One region of the Nonomuraea roseola genome, then DNA from elsewhere that is predicted to be linked to it. Evidence: riboswitches for the same ligand, from Rfam matches in the RefSeq annotation. Region 1 holds a riboswitch; each other region holds the start of a gene.
The links. Region 1 has a riboswitch for cyclic di-AMP ahead of ABFX55_RS48280 (CHAP domain-containing protein). Riboswitches for the same ligand answer to the same signal wherever they lie in the genome.
Positions count from the first base shown of each region.

Region 2: another riboswitch for cyclic di-AMP. It lies ahead of ABFX55_RS44035 (C40 family peptidase); the one in region 1 lies ahead of ABFX55_RS48280 (CHAP domain-containing protein).
Region 3: another riboswitch for cyclic di-AMP. It lies ahead of ABFX55_RS12270 (C40 family peptidase); the one in region 1 lies ahead of ABFX55_RS48280 (CHAP domain-containing protein).

Region 1 is NZ_BAAAXC010000015.1:5,253,441-5,255,696, reverse strand. Features, by position in the region: gene ABFX55_RS48285 (DUF3703 domain-containing protein) at 1-369, shown strand; gene ABFX55_RS48290 (cation efflux transmembrane domain-containing protein) at 1-1, shown strand, start outside; gene ABFX55_RS48280 (CHAP domain-containing protein) at 415-1,188, opposite strand; cyclic di-AMP (ydaO/yuaA leader) riboswitch at 1,204-1,373, opposite strand.
Region 2 is NZ_BAAAXC010000015.1:4,350,778-4,353,033, forward strand. Features, by position in the region: gene serA (phosphoglycerate dehydrogenase) at 1-160, shown strand, start outside; gene ABFX55_RS44035 (C40 family peptidase) at 763-1,329, opposite strand; cyclic di-AMP (ydaO/yuaA leader) riboswitch at 1,390-1,533, opposite strand; gene ABFX55_RS44040 (3-isopropylmalate dehydrogenase) at 1,632-2,256, shown strand, end outside.
Region 3 is NZ_BAAAXC010000012.1:42,995-45,250, reverse strand. Features, by position in the region: gene ABFX55_RS12280 (M48 family metallopeptidase) at 1-98, opposite strand, end outside; gene ABFX55_RS12275 (hypothetical protein) at 95-895, opposite strand; gene ABFX55_RS12270 (C40 family peptidase) at 965-1,435, opposite strand; cyclic di-AMP (ydaO/yuaA leader) riboswitch at 1,569-1,711, opposite strand; gene ABFX55_RS12265 (LysR family transcriptional regulator) at 2,056-2,256, shown strand, end outside.

The sequences.
Region 1 (2,256 bases):
ATGCTCGGCCGCCGGATGCCCGCCCGCGTGCGGGCCGCCTACGACAGCGAGATGAACGCCGCCCGCACCGCCGACCCGCAGGCCCGGTGGCGACATCTGGAACGGGCGCACATCATCTCCCAGCCCTGGCCCTGGCCGCACACCCGCAACCACCTCTCGATGCTCGCCCTCGCCGTCGCCCAGCGCGACCGGCGCGAGGCCTTCGGCCAGGTGATCCGGATCATCGTCGCCGCTCCAGGCTCGGCACTGGGCCGCTACCCCGAAGGCAACACCGGCCGCGCCTCCGTGCCGCTCACCCAGCCCCAGCCGATCCCCGCCGACCTGGCCACCCTGCTGTCGAACCTCGCGTCGCCCGGCAAGGAGCGATGACCGGGCTCTGCGGCCGAGCCACACGGCTCGGCCGCAGAGCCCCCTCTACGCGAGCAGGTCCCGGTTCCACCCGGATGACCGGTGGACTCGGCCACCGCCGCCCACCGCGTGGGCCGGTCGCATGCCCCGCATTCGCTTGGCCGCCACAGCGGCGCACAGCAGCGCGACCAGCACGGCGGCCGAAGCGGTCACGTCCTGAACCTGGGGCAGTTCGGACGTCACACCGGCGAACGTCTGCCGAGCGGACACGGAGACGTCCTGCACGGCCGCGGTCTTCATCGGAGGCTCGGACGCGCCGCCGACGGCCGCGCTCTCGACCTGCTCGGAGGCGCTCTCCACGCGCGCGCCGAGGTTCTCCTGCACCTTCCTGGGGAGGCCGTAGCCGACGATCTTGCCCGGGTCACGCTCCTTGCGCTTGAGCCAGACACGGTCGGCGTTGCCCTCGATCGTGAAGACCTTGGCTCCGTCCACCTTCTCGACGATTCCGACATGGTCGATGCCATCGATGCGGTCCCCGCCGGACCAGTCGAAGAAGACGATGGCGCCTGGTTCGGGCTCCTCGCTCCACGCGTCCTGCTGTCTGAACCATTTCGCGTGGTCGACGGTGTAGGCGAACTCTCCGACGTACTCCTCGACACCGGCCTGGTGCGCCGCCCAGGTGACGAACATGTCGCACCAGGGCGCGGTCTTGAAGTAGGAGTCGCTCTTGTCCACGTTGGCGTAGTACCACTCGCCGAACTTGGTGTAGCCGTTGCTCTGTTCCCGGTAGCCGAGATCCCTTTGGGCAGCGTCAAGCAGCCCGTCCACGATGGATGGCATGAGGTTGGGGGAATGCCCTTTCTCCTTGACCGCCTACCGGGTTAGCTGACGGGTTCGGGCCAGGAGTCGCCCTACCACCACGCATGGTGGATTCCCCCCAGGCGTGGATCGCTCCACACCAAGTGGGTCCCCGGTTCCCATGACGGGACGTGCCCGTCACCGATGGGATTCGGCGGCCGACCGGCCGCCCTCGGGGGTGAAGGCAAGTCGCCGGTCAGTACGTTGCGATGTGGCAAGAAGGTAGCGATTTGTTGAACAAACCGCACCATTCCGGACAAAAGATTTACCTTGGACTGGTTTGGACAGCCGTCGACCACACCTCGCTTTTGCCCTCACGAGCTCTCCCCCGCGAGATCACCTCGTCACCATCGAGAGCGACCAGTCGCCACCTGGCACACCTTTTCGGCGCTGTTCACCTGGATCACCGCACACGCCCCCGAAGGACTGCTGCGCCACGGCGACCCGGGCCCCACGCGCCTGCACGCTCACGGTCGCCCCCTGCGCGACCCCGACGACATCGCCGCGAGCTACGTCGAAGATGTCCAACGACCTGGCAGTCCCCGACGTCAGCCCCTGTGGACGCCGCGGTTTCGCTGATCAGACACAAGCAGACTCCCGAGCAGCTCGTCGACCAGGCCTCGTCACCGAACTCGGCGTCAAGGACGGCGGCATCCAAGCCGAGCTCATCCCGCTCGCCGAGTTGACCGGCATCCTGATCAACTCCTTCCGCCACATGCTCGACGACGCCCCAACTACCTCGCACAGCCCGTCGACGTCGAGCCACCCGTCATCCTGGATTCAGAGAGGAACACGGTGGGTCGTCATGAGCCGGGCGGTTCGGGAGACGTGGGCACGGAACCTGACACGCCGATGGAGCCGACAGTGGAGTTTGTTCACCCGGAGTCGGAACGCCGGGCGGCCATGCGCCGGCGCCCCTCGCGCCGCTGCCTCGCGGACGGTGCGTGCGCTCGTGCTGACAAGCCGCCACTTGTGCTGAGGCACGTTGGCAACTGGCATCGGTTGCGGCCTGCTTGCAATGTGCTGTAAATGGCAGAGGCCGGGGTGCGT
Region 2 (2,256 bases), 900 kb from region 1:
CGGCATCAACATCGCCTCGATGCAGGTGGCGCGCGACGTCAAGGGCGGCAAGGCGCTCATCGCCCTGACCGTCGACTCGGCGATCCCCGCCGACGTGGTCGACCAGATCGTGGCCGAGATCGGCGCCGACAGCGGCCGCTCGGTCGACCTGACCGACTGACCGTCTCTCGCATGGAACGCCCTCCCGCACACCGCGGGAGGGCGTTCGCGCGTTCCGGGGTAGCCGTCAACGATGTCTCATATCGTGAGATATTCGGACGTCCTACGAGACAGTCTGGACCGTGCCAGGTACTTTTGAAGTAATGCGCTGGGTACTCGTACTTATTACCTGCCGCGACGGGGCCTGTTAGGGCAGGTCGACGACCCGTCGCGGTGAGCGGCGTCGTGTCGGCCACAAGTCCCTTCGTCCGGTCCGTGACCCGGACCGCACGAGCTCAGGCCCGGTCGGATTCGCGACCGGAGTCCGACGTCCGATTCATACGCGTCCGCGAAATGAGATGAGTCACGTGTACGACATGTACCCATGGAACCGTGCAGAAGAGCGTGAGGAAGAGGCGGCTGAGGCCGTCCAGACCGCGCTGGACCGCAGAGACAACGGCGGTTCCCCCTCCCCTCGCTGATCCGGGCCGTTCCGGTGGAGGTCCCCCTGCTCCACCGGGGCGACCCCACCGCTGACACTTTCCGCAGGAGCGCAGTCGTCCCCCCGCGCCTGCCGTGGTGGCGAGGGCGCGAGGGGACGGCCTTGTACGGGCGTGCCGCCGCCTACAGGGTGGCGGTCAGCATCGCGGGGGCGGGTTCCTGCTTGGCCTTTGCCTGCTTCATCGCGAGCGCCACACCCTTGGGGTCTGGACGCACCGCGCCGACGAACGCCTGCCGTCGCCAGGCGCTGAGCTTCTCCTCCTTCACCACGTCACCCGAGCGGGGTGCGTGCACCATGTGTCCCGGCCTGGAGATCATGCCCACGTGGCCGAGGCCGCTGAAGAAGACCAGGTCGCCGGGCTTGAGGTTGTCCCACGAGATCTTCCTCGAGAAGGCCCGGTACTGGTCGGCGGCCACCCTGGGCAGTTCGATGCCCGCCTTCTCGTAGGCCTTGAGCATCAGGCCCGAGCAGTCGTAGCCGCCGGAGCCCGTGCCGCCCCAGACGTACGGCGTGCCGCGCTTGGCCAGCGCGAACTTGAGGGCGACCCGCCAGGCGGGGGTGGATTGTTCGCTGAGTCGCGCCTTCTTGACGTCGGCGCCGGTGATGCTGCTCGCCGAGCTCTTGCCGGTGGCGGAGCTCGAGGGGGTGTCGGAGCCGGTGGTGTCCGCGACGGCGGGGGATGCCGTCACGAGGGCTCCTGCGGCGAGAAGACCGCAGAGGGCAGCGGTCGTGGTGATGCGAGACAGGGGACTGTCCTTCCACGTGGCCGACCGGGTTAGCTGACGGGCTCGGGCGTGGAAGCCGCCCTACGGCGTGGGGACACCGATTCGCCCCAGGGGGAAATGGGTCCCCGGCTCCGTGCGACTCCGCAACGGATTAGGCAGCACGGACTCTAACGAAAGGGTCAAAGCACCGCAAACAGGACAAAACTGGACGTCCGGCAAGTGAGATGAGTGTTCGTCCATCGAGACGAGCCGGTAAGGTACCGCCCATGGAGTCGCGCAACATTCGTCTGGCCGTCATCCCCGGCGACGGGATCGGCACCGAGGTCGTCGCCGAAGGGCTCAAGGTCCTCGAGGCGGTCGGCGTCAAGATCGAGTCCACGCACTACGATCTGGGCGCCACCCGCTACCACGCCACCGGGGAGACCCTGAGCGACGAGGTCCTGCAGGAGCTGCGCGGCTACGACGCCATCCTGCTCGGCGCCATCGGCGACCCCAGCGTGCCGCCGGGCATCCTCGAGCGCGAACTCCTGCTACGCCTGCGTTTCGAGCTCGACCACTACGTCAACCTGCGCCCGGTCAAGCTCTTCCCCGGCGTGGAGACCCCGCTGGCCGACACCCTCCCTGGCGACATCGACATGGTCGTCGTCCGCGAGGGCACCGAGAGCCTCTACGCGGGAGCCGGTGGCGTCCTGCGCCGTGGCACGCCCCACGAGATCGCCACCCAGGAGTCGCTCAACACCGCCTTCGGCGTCGAGCGCGTGGTCCGCTACGCCTTCGCCAGGGCCGCCGAGCGGCCGCGCAAGAAGCTCACCCTGGTCCACAAGACCAACGTGCTCACCTACGCGGGCGACCTGTGGCAGCGCACGGTCAACAGGATCGCGCCCGAGTTCC
Region 3 (2,256 bases), on a different contig from region 1:
CGCATCGTCCCCCACGGGGTGGTGAACGCGACCACCGCGACGATCGCCGCGCCCAGCAGCGCCAGCGCGATGCCCGCCCGACGGTCCAGCCAGCTCATCCGTGTCCCCCCGCAGTCAGCTCGTCCCGGACATACTCGCGCCACAGGCCGGTCAGCGTGGGGACCGACAGGCCGAGAGGGCGCAGCGCCTCGGCGAGATCGCGCCCCGCAGCCCGATCGTAGAGGTCGACCAGCGCCCGCTCGCCGTAGCGGCCCGCGATCAGGCGGCAGGCCAGCCACGACTCCTGGTAGACCTGCGCGAGCCTGGGCGCGCCCGGCGTGAAGTCGCCGTCGGCCGGCAGCCGGGCGCTCGTCCGTCCCGAGCCGACCTCCTCGGCCAGCTCCGCGGCCGCGACACCGACCTCCAGACCCGAGCCGAGGTAGCCGACGTAGTCGGCGAAGCCCTCCCGCAGCCACACAGGACGGCCGTGCGTGCCCGCTGCCACGTGGGTGAGCTCGTGGGCGAGAACCACGTCGCGTCCCACGGGGGTCAGCCGCGCGAAGGCGCCGGGGACGACGATCACCCTTCCGCGCGACGCCAGCGCGGCCAGCCCCTCGAGCGAGCCCGTGCCGGCCAGCGCCGCCGCCTCCCCGGTGCTCGCCGGCACGACGACCACCGGCCGTACGGGGCGCCGCAGCACCGCCGAGACCGTGCGGCCGGCGGCGTCGGCCCGCGCCGCGAGGTCTCGAAGCAGCGTGGCGGGGGCGTGGTGGCCGACGGCGAGCGAGCGCGCGCCGTACGCGAAGGTGACGCCCGACTCCCACAGGCCACGGGCCTCGGACGGCAGGCGAGGGCCTGCCGACCCCGGCACCGTCCACGCCAGCGCGGCCGTCAGCACAGCTCTTCGGGTCACCACGGCAGCGATGCTAGCCCGGACGGCGGAGAGCCCCGTCCCAGAGGAATGGACGGGGCTCTCTGCGTGCGCCTACGCGCCGGGACGGACCGCGCCGGCGAAGGAGGCCTTGCGCCAGCCGCTGATCTTCTCGATCCGCACCGTCTTGCCCGAGCTGGGTGAGTGGATCATCCGGCCCTTGCCGACGTACATGCCGACATGGCCCTTGCCGCGGAAGAACATCAGGTCACCGGGCTTGAGGCTGCGCCAGGAGACCTTCTTCTTGATGCGTGCGTACTGGCTGTGCGTCACGCGCGGGATCCTGATCCCCGCCTTGGACCATGCGTACTGCACCAGACCCGAGCAGTCGAAGGAGCCTGGACCCGTCCCGCCGTAGCGGTAGGGGTCGCCGAGCTGCTTCTTCGCCACTCCGACGGCCTTGGTAGCCCTCAACTTCTGCCGAGCCGCCTTCGCCTGCGACTTCGACACGACGCGCGCCTTGCCGGCGCTCGCCTTCGCCGCGCTCGTCCGCGCGACGTCGATCTTCACTGCGGCCGTCTTCACCGCGCTCGCCTCGATGGGGGTCGCGTGAGCGGCTGGTGCGTGGAGGACGACTCCTCCCATCGCGGCCATGACGCCACTCAGGGCAAGGCAGGACAGACGGGTCTTGTAAACAGGGGTGGACAGAACGTCTCCTTGACTCTTCCACGAATGCCTACCGGGTTAGCTGACGGGTTCGGGCGTGGAAGTCGCCCTACCGGCCCGTAGGCCGGACTCACCCCAGGTGCTCGGGTCCCCGGCTCCGTGCTCCATGCCGCACGGATTCGGCGGGTCGACCGCGCACGCTCATCTGGGGGTTCGGCGCGGCGACCAGCGGATCGTTATGCGTACACACCGGCCGCTGACAGGGCCGGTGGACGTGGCGGGCGCCATGGCTTGGTCGCCGCGAAGCGAGAAGGTACCCCGCCCGCCAAGAGCGGGCAAAGTCGAAGTAAAGGAGTCAAGATCGTCCACGGGTGGTTGTCAAGAGACAATTCACTGCTCCATGGACCGTTGCAAGCGACAATTGTGACCCTCCTCACAGTTGCTGTCACCGAGCGCAGTCAGGTCCCATTTGTCACGTCAGTCACACCAGTAACATCAGCCGAATGAGGGGTCTGGCTGCTCTGCCATAAGCTCCTCGCATGCTTGATCTGTGGTCCCTGCGCGTCCTGCTCGAAGTCGGACGGCACGGCTCCTTCTCCGCCGCCGCCGAGGCCCTGTCGATGACGCAGCCGGCGGTCTCCCGTCAGATCGCCACCCTGGAGCGCCGCACGGGCGTCCGGCTCTTCCACCGCCGCCCGAGAGGCGTGCAGCCGACGGAGGCGGGTCTGGCCGCCATGGAG